DNA from 2 places in the Pseudofrankia sp. EUN1h genome. Region 2 is predicted to be linked to the other one. Evidence: riboswitches for the same ligand, from Rfam matches in the RefSeq annotation. Region 2 holds a riboswitch; the other holds the start of a gene.
What was found. Region 2 has a riboswitch for cyclic di-AMP ahead of BCD49_RS00315 (peptidoglycan-binding protein). Riboswitches for the same ligand answer to the same signal wherever they lie in the genome.

Region 1: linked by a shared signal. The riboswitch ahead of BCD49_RS06795 (transglycosylase family protein) and the one ahead of BCD49_RS00315 (peptidoglycan-binding protein) in region 2 are both predicted to bind cyclic di-AMP.

What each region holds. Positions count from the first base shown of each region.
Region 1 is NZ_MBLN01000025.1:60,383-68,054, reverse strand. It holds gene BCD49_RS06795 (transglycosylase family protein) at 613-1,302, opposite strand; cyclic di-AMP (ydaO/yuaA leader) riboswitch at 1,445-1,671, opposite strand; gene fbaA (class II fructose-bisphosphate aldolase) at 2,710-3,738, opposite strand; gene BCD49_RS06785 (DedA family protein) at 4,045-4,800, shown strand; gene BCD49_RS06780 (NAD-dependent epimerase/dehydratase family protein) at 5,002-6,237, shown strand; gene BCD49_RS06775 (GNAT family N-acetyltransferase) at 6,234-6,776, shown strand; gene BCD49_RS06770 (nucleotidyltransferase domain-containing protein) at 7,193-7,672, shown strand, end outside.
Region 2 is NZ_MBLN01000001.1:82,148-88,686, forward strand. It holds gene BCD49_RS00300 (ATP-binding cassette domain-containing protein) at 1-630, shown strand, start outside; gene BCD49_RS00305 (hypothetical protein) at 627-1,478, shown strand; gene BCD49_RS43035 (hypothetical protein) at 1,570-2,346, shown strand; gene BCD49_RS00315 (peptidoglycan-binding protein) at 2,500-3,246, opposite strand; cyclic di-AMP (ydaO/yuaA leader) riboswitch at 3,253-3,434, opposite strand; gene BCD49_RS00320 (substrate-binding domain-containing protein) at 4,022-5,557, shown strand; gene BCD49_RS00325 (response regulator) at 5,669-6,418, opposite strand; gene BCD49_RS00330 (sensor histidine kinase) at 6,415-6,539, opposite strand, start outside.

The sequences.
Region 1 (7,672 bases), on a different contig from region 2:
CGGGTGGGGGCAGGACTCGGCGTCCGCCCGCGCGACTCACCCAGGTCGGATGAGTAGCACCGGACTGTAGCGAGTCGTCATCCTTCGCCGCAAACCGGGGTCACCCCAACGAAAGGGACGACCCCGGTTCGCGACTGTTCCGGCGGTGGCGCCAGCCACTCGCTGACGCCGCCCGACCGGCACGCCGGCCGGCGGCCACGCGATCATGATGAGGCTCGCGCGGCCTTCGACTCTGTGGCCGGCGCGACGGCACGGCGGCGAGGCAGCGACCGTCGTCGCCGCCAGATCCCCTCGCCCCACCGACCAACCGGCGGGCCAAGGCCGCACGCCTCCGACTGGCGGCCGGAGACGGGGTGGGAAAGGGGTCCCGTCGCCAGCGTGGGCAGCGGTCGGTGGGGGCCGATCGCGGCGAGGTTCCAGTGGCGGCGGGTCGACTGACCTCGCGGGGCCGGCCCGGGAGGGAGGATCCGGGCGGGTGGCCCAGGCCGAGGCTCCTGCCCGGGATCGGTGTCAGCCGATCCCCGGGAGTTCCGTCAACGACGGGCAATGGCAAAGCCCCGCGTGACGGGAGGCCTCGGCGAGAAGGTCAGCCGGGCGGTGACGCCTGACGGCTCAGGCGAAGGTGGCGGCCCAGGTCCTCTGGCCGACGACGCCGTCGACGGCCAGGCCCTTGGCCCGCTGCAGCGCGCGGGCGGCCTCGGCCGAACGCGGCCCGTAGTGCCCGTCGGCGGCGAGGGAATAGCCGATCTTGTTCATCTGGGCCTGCCAGGACTGGACGTCGGCGCGGTACTGGCCGGCCAGTGCCGTCGTGAAGGGCAGGTGCGCCGTGGTCGAGGAGATCGGCTGGGCCACGAGAGGCGCTCTGGGGGCCGACCGGGAGGCCTGGCCGGCGCCGGCGGAGCTCGCGCCCGGGGCGAGCTGGTCCGGACCCATCCCGCGGCCGCATTCCGGCCACTGGCCAAAGCCGGAGCGCTGCGCCAGCCGCAGCGCCGCCTCGTCCTGAACCGCCGGTGGCGCGGCACTCGGCAGCCCCGAATATCCGAGGCTCTGCCACGTCCTCACGGAGAACTGGTACGCGCCGTAGTATCCGTTGCCGGTATTGATGGAATAGTTTCCGCCCGACTCGCACTGGCGCAGTTCTGCCCAGGTGGAAGAGGCGTTCGCGGGTGTCGCGACGGCGAGTGTGCCGCCCACGGCCGCGGCGATGACGGGAACTGCCGCGAGGGACTTGCGTAGCCGGCGTGCCGGGGACGTGACGGCTCGCCGGGGTTCCCGGGAATTCCGGGGAGAAACCTGGCGGATCGGCCCCGCCGATTCGCCAGCTCGGGGGCTGACGGAGACGCGCACGCTCGTGGTGCCGTCTGGCGGACATTCGGCCACCGGCGGAACGAAACGACCGCCGGGCATGCGATGTCGACCAGGGGTACTTGATTCGGACATGCGTGATTGCCCTTCCCCACGCCTGCGAGGTGAGCTGTCGGGTTCGGGCTGGAAAGAGATTGCCCGGCCACGCGACATTTTCGGCTGTTGGGTTGACGCGCTCGGTTCGGCGCGTCAACGAGCACAGCGAAAGTCGGTCGGCTTCACCCCTAGGACGCCTGTTGAGGGCGAGGCTGGCGTGGCGCGCTTTTTGGCCACGCAGGCCGTCGCACTATTGAGCCTTTTCCGTCACCACTTCGGCTCCACGGGTCTCGTCGGTCCGATCAGGTTGGTGGAAAAGGCCGCTGCCCAGGATCTCTGGATCAGGCGTCCGGATTCGGTTCCCCCGTTCCTGCCGCTGGTTCAAAACTCGCCGGGCGGGGGCAGGATTCGGCGTGCCGCCCGTTGGGTGCCTGTCCTGTCGCCAGGCACGGCGAAGACCATAACCACATTCCTCGGCGTGGCGGCAAGCATTGAAATAGGCACGTGAAGAAGGCCACACCGGCGTGTCGCTGCTTGAAATGTGCCCGAAACGATGTTATCGCGCGCGTACGCGCGCTCATCTTTCCTACCCGGCTCCGCGGGCGGCGTTTTCTTGCTCTGCGTCGAGGATCTGCTAGCTGGCGGTTTCGTCCCACAAGGGGCCGGACCGTCCGAGCAGAGGGCCACACGCGGGTCTGGTTCCGTCCGCGTGTCGCGTCGAAAAATAAATCTACCATTCTGCCGTCCGAAGGGCACCTTCGATGCTTGCTCGGGCGAAATGCGATCCTCGCTACACCCGCCCCGAATCACCCGGTTCGTGCGCAGATGGTAGTCGAATGAGTGCTCATGGTTGACCATCGACAGATTCGACCCCTGTGGCGCACTGGCCAGGCGTGTCCGGTCGTGGTCCGCTTTCGGTGGCGCTAAGTAGTCCACTGTGCAACGGCGAGTAGTCAGTAGTGATGCTGACCGCTTTGCCCACCCACGGGTGGACCCGCCGCTCTGGTGGACCTGCCCGTCCGGTAGGCCCGCCCGTCCGGGTGGACCCGCCCGAACGGGCGATGGACCGGCCGGGGACAGCAAACGACCCGGGGCCGCCAAGTTGGCGACCCCGGGCCGAAGATCCGACGCCGAGCTAAATCTGGCTGGTGCCCCGGATCGGATGGATCTTGGTTTGGTGACGTTCAGCGGCAGGTGACCGCGCGGCGCGGAGGCGCGCCTCGCGGAGGCCCGGCCCACGAGCGAAGCGAAGTGGGCCGGGCCGCAGCGAGGTCGCCGGAGCGCCGTGCCCGGACGGAGCGAACCAAACTAAAGAGCCTGGCCGGCGCTGCGCAGGTCCTCGCAGGCCTGCGCGACCCGCTTGGCCATGTTCGCCTCGGCGGCCTTGCCCCAGGTGCGGGGGTCGTAGGACTTCTTGACGCCGACCTCGCCGTCGATCTTCAGGACGCCGTCGTAGTTCTTGAACATGTGGTCCGCCACCGGCCGGGTGAACGCGTACTGGGCGTCGGTGTCCACGTTCATCTTGACGACGCCGTAGTCCAGCGCCTCGCGGATCTCGGAGAGCTCCGAGCCGCTGCCGCCGTGGAAGACCAGGTTGAACGGCTTCGCGTCGGCGCYGAGCCCCAGCTTGGCGGCCACGTACTGCTGGCCGTCGCGCAGGATCGTCGGGCGTAGCTTGACGTTGCCCGGCTTGTAGACGCCGTGCACGTTGCCGAAGGTGGCCGCCAGCATGTACCGGCCCTTGTCGCCGGTGCCGAGCACCTCGGCGGTGCGCCACATGTCCTCGGGCGTGGTGTAGAGCTTCTCGTCGATCGCGCCGACGACCCCGTCCTCCTCGCCGCCGACGACGCCGATCTCCACCTCGAGCACGATGTTCGCGGCCTTGCAGTCGGCGAGCAGCTCCTCGGCGAGCTTGAGGTTCTCCTCCAGCGGCACCGCGGAACCGTCCCACATGTGCGACTGGAACAGCGGGTCGCGGCCGGCCTTCACCCGCTCCCTGGAGATGGCGACGAGCGGGCGCATGTAGGTGTCGAGCTTGTCCGCCGGGCAGTGGTCGGTGTGCAGGGCGATCTGCACCGGGTAGGCCTTGGCGACGTGGTGCGCGAACTCGGCCAGGGCCTCCGCGCCGAGCACCATGTTCTTGACGGTCGACCCGGACAGGTACTCGGCTCCCCCCGTGGACACCTGGAGGATTCCGTCGCTGCCCGCCTCGGCGAAGCCGCGCAGCGCGGCGTTCAGCGTCTGTGACGAGGTGACGTTGATGGCTGGGTAGGCGAAGGCGTTCGCCTTCGCCCGGTCGAGCATCTCGGCGTAGACGTCTGGGGTCGCGATGGGCATCGAAAGCTCCTGTCAAAGGCGTCGGGCCACCGAGCGGGCGGACGCGGCCGGGTTCGCCCGCCGGCGGCCGTCGCCCGCCGGCGGACCGGGCAGGGGTGGACGGCGCGCGCCGGGGTGTGCCGGGACCGCGCGTTGTGGGCTGTGTTGCGCGAAGGGTATGACGCGAGGCGGCTGTGAGGGAGCCCGTTGCCGCCGACATCGCCCGCGCCACTGGGACTCGTGACTACTTACCCTTCGATCCGTCATCTTCGCAGCGGCCGCGCCGATCGGGTATCACGGCGCGCGCCGCGAAGCGTCCGGCGACGGGTGCGCTCGGCGCCCCGTCAGACTGATGGCATGGATGTCGACCGTCTATCCGGCCTGACCCTGTATCTGACCGTCTTCGCGATCGTCTTCCTTGAGAGCGGCGTGCCGATCGGGTTCTGGCTGCCGGGAGACGCGATGTTGCTGGCGGCCGGGCTGCTGGCGGCGGATCCGACACACCGGGTGTCGCTGCCGCTACTTGCTGCCGGCGTGACCGTGATGGCGGTCGTGGGGGTCTGCGTGGGCTATGTGACCGGGTGGCGGCTCGGCCGGCCCTGGCTGGAACGTCGACACAAAAAGCTGCTTGACCGCACCGAGGAGTTCTACGGACGTTTCGGCCCGGTGACGCTGGTAGCGGCCCGATTCGTGCCTTGGGCGCGCACCTTCGCCCCGATCCTGGCGGGCGCGGTGCGGATGCCGTGGTCGCGCTTCCTGCTGGCGGCCGTGGTCGGCGCGGTGATCTGGGGTACCGGGCTGACCGCGCTGGGCTACGCGGCGGCGTCGGTGCCCGGGCTGAAGGAGTCGACTCCGTGGCTCGCGCCGTCCGTCGTGGTCGTCTCGGTCCTGGCCGGCCTGTTCGGTGAGCTGCTGCGGCGCCAGGTGGCCCGGCGCCGCGCGACGGTGGCCGGAAGCCCAGAGGAAGAGGAGACCGGGGGCGAGGGCGGGGGCCTCGTGAAGGAGAAAAGGAAAGAGAAGGAAGAGGAGAGGAAAGAGGAGCCGGTCGGGCTCGCGCCCGTCGAGGGCGGCGGCCTGTCGTAGGCCCGGGAGGCAGTCGTAGGTTCTGGAGGCGGCAGGTGGGTGGCCGTCGTCCATGTGGTGTGCCGGGCGCCGTGCGTGCTGAGATCCGGGTGTGCTGTCATGCTGCATGCTGGGACGTGATCTGGACTCCGGCCGTGAGGACCGCGTGCCAGCAGGATCAGAACGGTCTCGTCCGCGAGGTCACGGTCAGGAGGGCTGACGTTGGCTCGGGTGGTGGTCACCGGCGCCGCCGGGTTCGTCGGCGGGGCGATTGCCCATGCCCTGCGTGGTCGCGGGGATGAGGTGGTCGCGCTCGACGTGGCCCGCGGCCCTGGCGTGCGCACCGCGGACGTGAGCCGGCCAGGCGACTGGGAGAAGGAGTTCGCCGGCGCGGACCTGGTGGTCCACGCCGCGGCGGCCGGCATGGGCGGGGTCGGCGAGCTGCCGCCGATCCGCGGTGGCCGACCGCTCGGCAGCGCGCGCATTCCGCTGGCCCGGATGCGCCAGGTCCTGCTCGGCGGGACGGCCACGGTGCTCGACGCCGCCGCCCGCGCCGAGGTGCGCCGGGTCGTGCACCTGTCCTGCGTGTCGGCGCTCGGCCCGGACATCGCCGACGGCATCGACGAGACCGCGCCCGTCGGGCTGACCGGCGACCCGCGGGCCGACACCCTGGCCGCCGCGGAGCAGTCGGTGAGCGCGGCGACGGCGTCCGGCCTGTCGGCCACCGTGCTGCGCCTCGGGGACGCCTATGGCCCGCGGGCCGGCCGGTGGACGGTCTGGCCGGTGCTGCTGCTGCGTTCGGGCCGGTTCGTCCTCCTCGACGGTGGCACCGGGTGGCTCAACCCCGTCCACATCGACGACGTGGTGGCGGCCGTGATCTCGGCCGCGGACTCGCCGCGGGCGGCCGGCGAGATTCTGCACGTGACCGGGCCGGGGCCGTGCACGGTCGCCGAGTTCGTCGGCTACTACAGCCGGATGCTGGATCTGCCCGCACCGCGCTCAGTGCCCGCCCGGATGTACGGCGCGCTGGATGAGGCCACCGTGGCCGTCGGGCGTCTGCGCGGCCGGGTCGAGTCGCACCGCGTCCCGCGGCCGGGCTCCGCCGCCGCGCTCGCCGAGGCTGGCCGAGGCAGCCAGCCCGCCGGCGTCGCTGGGGAGCCCACCGGGGACGCCGGCGGCGGCCAGGCGTCCGTCCCGTCGGCCGGCTCCGCGGCCCTGGGGATCGTGCGCGGTCTCGGCGCCCGGCTGGTCGCCGGGGTCGACCCGCGCGGCCGGATGGACCTGGGTCCGCTCAGCGTGGCGGACGTGACCAGGACCGGGAGGTGCTCGGGCGAGCGGATCACCGCGTTGACCGGCTGGGGCCCGCGGGTCGAGCTGGCCGACGGTATGAGCCGCACCGAGGCCTGGCTGCGTGACCGCGGCCTGCTGGGCGTCCGCGAGCCTTCCCGGCGCGGGTGAGCGTGGGTGGCGACGGGCCGACGCTGACGACGCCGCGGCTGCAGGCGTTGCCGGTGACGGTGTGGAACGCGGGCTATGTCGCCGAGGAGCTGGCGCGCAAGGTCGCGCTCGCGGCGCGCCCGGCTCCGGGGCTCGGAGTCGGAGGGCTGTTCGCCGGCCCGGACGCGCGCGGGACGACCGAGCCGGCGGCGTTGCGCCGCGAGCTGCGCCACCGGACGGGTGCCGGCCGCGCCGCGCTGACCTGGGTGGTCCGCGACCACGGCGGCGTCGCCGTCGGGCTGCTCGGCGCCGACACCCGGGCGCACCGTGCGGCGGTCGCGGTGGTGATCGGCCCGGACGAACGCCGGCGCGGATACGGCGCCGAGATCGTCCGGGCGTTGGCGACCTGGCTGGAGGCGTCTCTTCTCGCTCTGGTGGAGACCCGAGTGCGCGCCGACGACGCGGCATCCGAACGACTGGCGATGGCAACGTCCTTTCAGCCCACCAGGGTCGTGCTCACCACCGGCTGGCGACTGTGGTGCCGCCCGCCGTCCCGCTGATCGGGCCGAGCCGCCATTACGGGGCGTAGCGGCGTGCCGGACGCTCGCGGCCCGCTCGTACCCCTCGTTCCCGGGGTGTGCCGCACCGCGAGAAGCCCGGTTCCCTGCGTCATTGCCGCAGCTCAACGCGGCGTTTCCGGATTGTTCTTTGGCCTGCACATCGGCGGCATGCGCTGCTAGGTTGTCGGCTACCCGACAACGTTTGAGGTCTTGTTTCGTCGCCGATGCGTAGCTTCTGGCCACCTGTAGGGTGTCCCGGCTGTTCAGGCGGTGACGGCCTGAGGCACCATGGCAATGATGTCGCGACCGGACAAGGCTTCCACCGTCCGGATCGGGTATCCGCGTCGGCCAACACGGCGGCGTGTGTCCGGGAGGGGGAGCTCGACGGTCGGCGCGATGCGCCGGGGAGGTGCACCATGAGCGTGGATTCCCCACACCCGATCTCGTCGCAGATCCCACCAGCCGAGGTCACGTACGACCATCTGATCATTCCGCCGCACTGGCGGCGGCCGGACGAGTCCGTCCCCGGCGCGCCGAACTCACTCTTTCCGACTGTCGACGCGCCCCCGGCGCAGGCACAGCCGGCGAGTGGCCCGCACCTGACCGGCCCGCACACGGGGGCGATGACCGGTCCGCTGCTGGTCGGCACGACGGCGCGCGCGTTCGCCAAGCTCGACGACATGATCCGGCTGAGCTCCGAGGACAAGGCGGTGATCGACGCCCGCAGGGACGAGGCCGAGCGGGCCCTGCGCGCGATCTTCCCGCCACGCTGCGCGCTGCCGCTCGTCGGTGTCGCCACCATCGGCTCGGCCGGCCGGGACACGATGATCCGCCCGCTGGACGAGGTCGACATCTTCGCGGTGTTCAGCGCCGCGGGCGGCGCCTGGAAGCGGTTC
Region 2 (6,539 bases):
CTGGCCACCAGGGCGCCACTGACGATGGTCGACGAGGCGCATCTGGAGCTGGAGCCCGCGCACCAGTCGACCTTCCAGGAGGAGCTGCGCGCCGACCAGGCCGCCCATCCGCGGACGGTCATCCTCGCCGGTGCCACGGTGGGGGAGCAGGGCGCCGAGGGCATCCGCGGCGTGGATGATGACGGAGGCCTGCTCGACGACGTCGTTCTCCTCGGCCGCGGGCGGGTGCTGGCCGCGGTGCGGGCCGCCGACCTGCGCGGCCTCGGCCGAGAGCTGACCGGCGATGCCGATGCCGTCGCCGCCCTCGTCCACACCCTGACCGGCGATGCCACGGCCGACGAGGCAACGGCAACGGCCACGGCCACGGCCGACGAGGCAACGGCCGGCGATGCCCTGATCGGCGATGCCCTGATGAGGGACGCCCTGACCGGTGAGGCCGTGGCCGTGGTGGCCGACCGCCGGCTGGGCCGGCTCCGCTCGGTCGTGCTCGCCGGCCAGGTGCCCCCCGACGCGCTCAGCGCGGCGGACCGCGCCGGGATCAGCGTCAGCCCGGTGGGGCTGCGCAGGCTCGTCACCTGCCTTACCGATGACCGGCTCCGGTCCGGCGACCACCGGGAGCGCACCTCATGACGGAAGCAGCCAAGGCGGAAGCAGCCGAGACGGATGCCGCCGGCCGTCCCCCGGCCGTCCCGGCGGCCGCGGCGGCCGCGGTCGTGACCTCGGCCCGGACCGCGAACCGGGAAGGGCCGCCGCCGCTGGCGAACGTCGCCGCGATCACCACGGCCGGCACCATGATCTGGATCGGCCTGCTGTGGCTGGTCGTCGCCGCCGGTTTCGGCATCGTGCTGGGCGTCGTCGCCGCGGTGGGTTCGTCCGACCACAGCCTCTGGCAGCACGGGTTTTCGGGCTGGCAGCGGTTCATACCGTTCGCCGCCGGCCTGTCGATGACGTCGGCCTTCGCGCCGATGCTGGTCGGCAACGGCGTCACCCGGGCCCGGCTCGCCACGGCGGCCACCGTGACCCTCGTCGTCGTCGCGGTGGCCGGTGGCCTGTTCGTCGCGCTTGGCTATGGCGCGGAGAGGCTCGCCTTCGACGCGCTCGGCTGGCGCCATGAGCTGTCCGACGGCCGGCGGCTCTCGGGCGGCGGATACGTCCGGGCGGGCGTCGCCTATGCGGCGCTGTTCGCCTGCTACTTCGCCTCTGGATGGCTGATCGGTGTCGCACGCGGAGTCCTCGGTCGGGATGGGTTCGCGCCGCTGGTCGTTCCGGCTCTGATTCCGGCGGTCGTCGCCGAGCTCCTGCTCCGGTCCGAGGTCACCGGCCTGCCGTTCGCCGGCCGCCTTGGTCTGGATCGCCTGCCCCAGCCGTCGCTCACGCTCGGCCTGCTCGCGGCGCTGACCGCCACCGCCCTCGCCACGTGGGTGGCCCATGCCGCCAGCCGGCACATCACCCTGCCCATCGGCGGCGGCCCACGTTAGGGGGCGGTCGCGGTCCCAATGCCCGGCCATACCGGGGACAATTCGGCCATCCGGATGAACCCTCCGATGGCGGTCCGGCACACTGGGCCGCATGGGTGTAGGGGAGCCCTCCGGGGAGTTCTCGGGCCAAAGCCAGCCGACGGGCTGGAACCAGGGCTACCCGCCAATGGGCCAATATCAGCAGCAGTACCCACCAACCGGTCAGTACCAGCAGCATCCGCCAACAGGCCCGTACCAGGGCTACCCGCCGCCGGGCCAGTACCAGCAGCCGCCGGGCGAGTACCAGCAGGGCCAGTACCAGCAGCAGTATCCGCCGGCCGGCGGATACCAGTGGGCTCCGCCGGAAGGGCAGGTCCCGCCAGCCGGCCAGAACCCCTGGTACCCGCCGCCGGGCGGCCACCAGCCATCGCCCCGTCGGCGACCCTGGCTGGTGCCGGTGCTGGTCGTCGGTGGATTGGTCCTCGTCGCCGGCGTCGTCCTCGGCGTGCTGAGACTGGTCAACCATGACGGGGGCGGGAGCGGAACCGGGACCACGGTGCCGAGCGCCTTCCTCGGAACCTGGTACGGCACGCACGGTGGCTCCGAGATGTCCCTGGAGCTCAAGGACGGCAAGGTGGGTGACGTCGTCGGCGCGACGACGTACCCGGGCGCCTGCACCGAGACGGTGACCCTGATCGAGGTCGGTGACGGCTCGTCGATCCGCGTGCACGAGGCGGTGCAGCCGGGCGACACCGAATGCACCGACGAGGACATCACCCTGACGCTCCAGGGATCGGGTTCGTTGAGCCTGCGCTATGAGTCGTACGCGGAGGGTGACCCGGACGGGACGGTCGTCATGACGCGGGCCGGCGGCGGCAGAGCGGCCTGAGAGCGACCTGACCGACCAGGGGCCGGAGCGGACGTAGGCCGCGACAAGCGGAACCGCCCTGACCTCGACAGGAGGGAGAGATCAGGGCGGTTCCGGGGCTCCCGCGTCCGGTGGGGGGAAGAGACGCGGGAGGGTCTTGCTGGTCGGCGTTGACTAGCCGAACAGCGCCTTGTGGGTCTGCGGACCGACGACGCCGTCGACCAGCAGGCCGTGGGCGGCCTGGTAGGCGCGCACGACGCTGGAGGTCTGCGGGCCGAAGTAGCCGTCGACCGCGACCACGTGGCCAAGGCTCCCGAGCTTCTGCTGCAACTGGCGGACCGCGTCCAGGTAGACGCTGTGGTTCGCCGCCTGCGACAGGTACCAGGCGTTCGCCGGGATCGCGGGCGCGGCCTTGGCCAGGGCGGCCGGGGCGGCGGAGACCGTCCCGCTGCCGACCGCGTTCGCGGCGGCATAGCCACGCGACAGGTAGTTCCGGTAGGCGCCGGTGGTGTAGGTGGTCCAGGCGCTTGGGCCGGAGCCCTTGCAAACCTGGGTGGCGGCCCACGCGTTGGTCGCCGGGTCGTAGAGGTTGCGGCTCCCGACCCAGCCGGAATGCGCCCGCATGTTGATCTGCCACAGGCCGCGCGAGTCCTCGCCGACGGTGGCGTGCGCGTAGGCGTTGCCGCCGGACTCGGCCAGCGCGATCGCGACCCAGGTCGCGAGGCTGACGCGGCAGCTGTCCAGGCCCGCGGAATGCGCGTAGGCGGCGATCTGGGAGTCCGAGACGCTGGACGCGGCACTGGCCGGAGCGGCGCCGGCGAAGACGGCGGCGCCGGCGGTGGCGGTTACGACGCCGGCGGCGACAACAGCCGAACTGCGGCGGCGGAAAGCACTCTGCTTGCGATGACGACCCTTGAGCATTCTGCGAAAATCTTTCCCGCACGCCTGTGAGGTTAGCTGTCGGGTTCGGGCCGGGAAGCCCGGCCGGCTATTTTTGGGCGCGCTGAAAAGCGCCTTTGAATGGCCGACTTAACCCCAAGGGCTCGCGCTGGGTGGCGCGAGCCCGGAGGAACGTGGTTCCCCCATTTCTGCCCTGGCGATGTTCTCGGAGGGGGCACCGATCCGGGGGCAGAACTCGGCGTCCGGATCGCTGCTTGCTGCGAGCGGAGCAACCGTAACTAGCTACCGGGTGTAGTCACAAGCGGGCGAACTGGGCAGATGTCCGGCAAGGCTGTCACGCTGCGTGTAAAGCCCTGTGGCAACGCGCTTGTCAACAACTAGCTGTGACCAGCGTCACATCAATTGTTGCAAAATTCGGGGAACAAGGAGCCGTTGTCGCGCGAATCAATGTCGCTCAACGGTTTCCAACAGCCACCCTTACCGAATGATGCTTATCGCGAGCGACGCAGATCTGATGCGCCGCGTAATATCCCGCCGAACTTCCCTCCGATCGAGCAATCGCCCGTCACGACGTGTTCCAGCCGTTGGGAAGCCGTGGTCGAGGTCACATCGGGTGACGACTGCCCGTCGGCTGTCGAGGCCGGTCGGGAGATCCGAACTCGTGAACAGGGCGTGAACTGTCGAGGGGAATCCTGACGCCGGTACGTACCGATTGAGTATGTTTGGTCCGAAAAATCGCCTCCGCACCGAAGCCGATGCGGAGGGTAGTCGATCCGCGGGTTGGAGCGTTGTCCAGGTGTTCGAAACCACCGCGGACAACCTGGGCACGTTCTTCTCGGCCGCGGCGCTGGTGGTGTCGCTCGCCGTCTGGTTGATCGACCGCTATGTCCGTCAGCGCCGGATCGTCAGCTACCGGGTCCACCTGAACACCAAGATTGACGTGAGCCCGCGGTCGGCCGCCGACGTCGCGGACCTGGAGCTGCGGCGGCGCACCGACGGAGAGCCCGTTCCCGGCGCGAGCCTGACCCTCGTGCGGGTGAAGAACGCAGGCCGTCTCGACGTGGACGCGGTGGACATCGTCCGCCCGCTCACGTTCACCTTCCCAAGGCGATCGGCCATGGGCGTCGAGGTGGTCGAGCCCAGCCCGGTGGAACTGCGCGATGTGATCATGAATGCCCGCTGGCCGGACCACCCGGGCCGCGTCCCGGGGCCGTTCATGGAAGGCGACAGGGTCGAGCTGCCGCCCATGGACCTGAACGAGGGCGTCCGGTTCAAGCTCCTCGTGCTGCTGTCCGGCGACGGCAACGAGGTGCACGCCCGCGGCTACATCCGCGGCGGCAAGTTCGAACGCGACACCAACCGCCGCCGCAATCGCGGGCTCGTCCTGGGCGGGCTCTCGTTGCTCCTCGCCGGCCTGCTGATCGGCCTGGTGATCGTCAACTCCCGTTCGGACCCGAGCGAGAGCACGGTCCGCTGCCTACGCGGTCAGCTGCAGATCGAGGGTTCGACGGCGTTTGCTCCGGTGGTCAAGCTCATCGKCGACGAGTACCACAAGACCTGCGGTGACGCGGACATCGCGGTTGTCGCGAACGGCAGCATCAGCGGGCTGCGGGCCGTGGCGAACACGGGCGCCAACGACCCGAAGACGGCGGCCGCCAGGCTCGCGATGTCCGACGGCCCGGCCTCCGGCGATTTCGGTTCACTGGTCGCGCGGCCCGTCTCGGTGGTCGTCTTCTCCCTGCTCGTGAACGACTCGGCCGGGATCCACGGTCTCACCGTCGACCAGGTCCAGTCCGTCTACGACGGTCGGGTCACCAACTGGAAGGACGTCGGCGGCAACGACGCGCCGATACGCCTGATCTCTCGCGGCTCCGAGTCCGGCACTCGCGGGGCGTTCGAGCGCCGGGTGCTGGGCACCCAGGAGCCCCCGGTCTCCTCGAACGACTGCTTCACCAAGGACCGTGACCCGAACGCGGCCACCACCCGGTGCGAGTTCAGCAGCGAGGCAAGCCTGCTCGACCAGATCTCCCGCACCCCGGGCGCGCTCGGCTACGCGGAACGCGGCGCCGCCGCCACCTACCCGAAGATCAACGAGATTGCGTTGAACGGCTGGACCCCAGACATCAGCACGGTCGAACGCGGCGACTACCCGTTCTGGGAGGTCGAGTACCTCTACACATACGGCACCCCGCCCGGTGACAGCCTGCTGTCGGCCTTCCTGGAGTACGTCAGCACGGACACGGCGAAGAACCTGCTCCGCGGCGAGGGCTTCACGCCATGCGTCGACCGCGACAAGAACCTGATGGCTACCCTCTGCGCCACCCGGCGCTGAGCCACCAGCACCCAACCACCAGCACCCAACCCCAACCACCAGCACCCAACCGCCAGCCACGAGCCGCCAGCGCACGGCCGCCTGCCTGGCCGCCCGGGCGGGCGCCGGTCGTCAGGGCTGGAAGCGGTAGCCCATGCCCGGCTCGGTCAGGAGGTGGCGGGGGCGGGCCGGGTCGTCCTCGAGCTTCTGGCGCAGGCGGTTGAGGTAGGTGCGCAGGTAGTGGGTCTCGGTCTCGTACCGCACGCCCCAGACCTCGGTGAGCAGCTGGCGCTGGGTGACGAGCTTGCCGGGGTGGCTGAGCAGCACCCTGAGCAGGCCCCACTCGGTCTTCGTCAGGTGGATCTCCTCGCCCCCCTCCTCACCGGCGGCCTGGTCGCTCCCGCCGCTCCCGCCGCTCCCGTCGCCCGCGCCGCCCGCGGCGGGCCAGGCGCGGGTGACGCGATGGGCGGCGAGGTCGACCGTGACGTGGCCGAAGCGGACGATGGGACTTGCCTCCTGCTCGCCGCCGCGGCGGGCGACCGCGCGCAGCCGGGCGAGCAGCTCGTCGATGCCGAACGGCTTGGTGATGTAGTCGTCGGCGCCGGCGTCGAGGGCGCCGACCTTGTCGCGGCTCTCGGCCCGGCCGGAGAGCACCACGATCGGCACCCGCGTCCAGCCGCGCAGGCCGTGGATGACCTCGACGCCATCCATGTCCGGCAGGCCGAGGTCGAGGATGACGATGTCCGGGATGGTCGACGCGGCGGCGGACAGGGCGCCCGCGCCGGTGTCGGCGACGACCACCTCGTAGCCGCGTGCTCGCAGGTTGATCCGCATCGCGCGCAGGATCTGTGGCTCGTCGTCGACGATCAGCACCCGCGTCACCGGACACCGCCGGTGTCGTCCAGCTTTCCGTCGCCGTCGCCGTCGCCGTCGCCGTCGTGGTCGCCGTCCGCGGCCGCCGCCGCGCTGTCCTCGTCGGCGGGGAGGTCGATGACCATCGTGA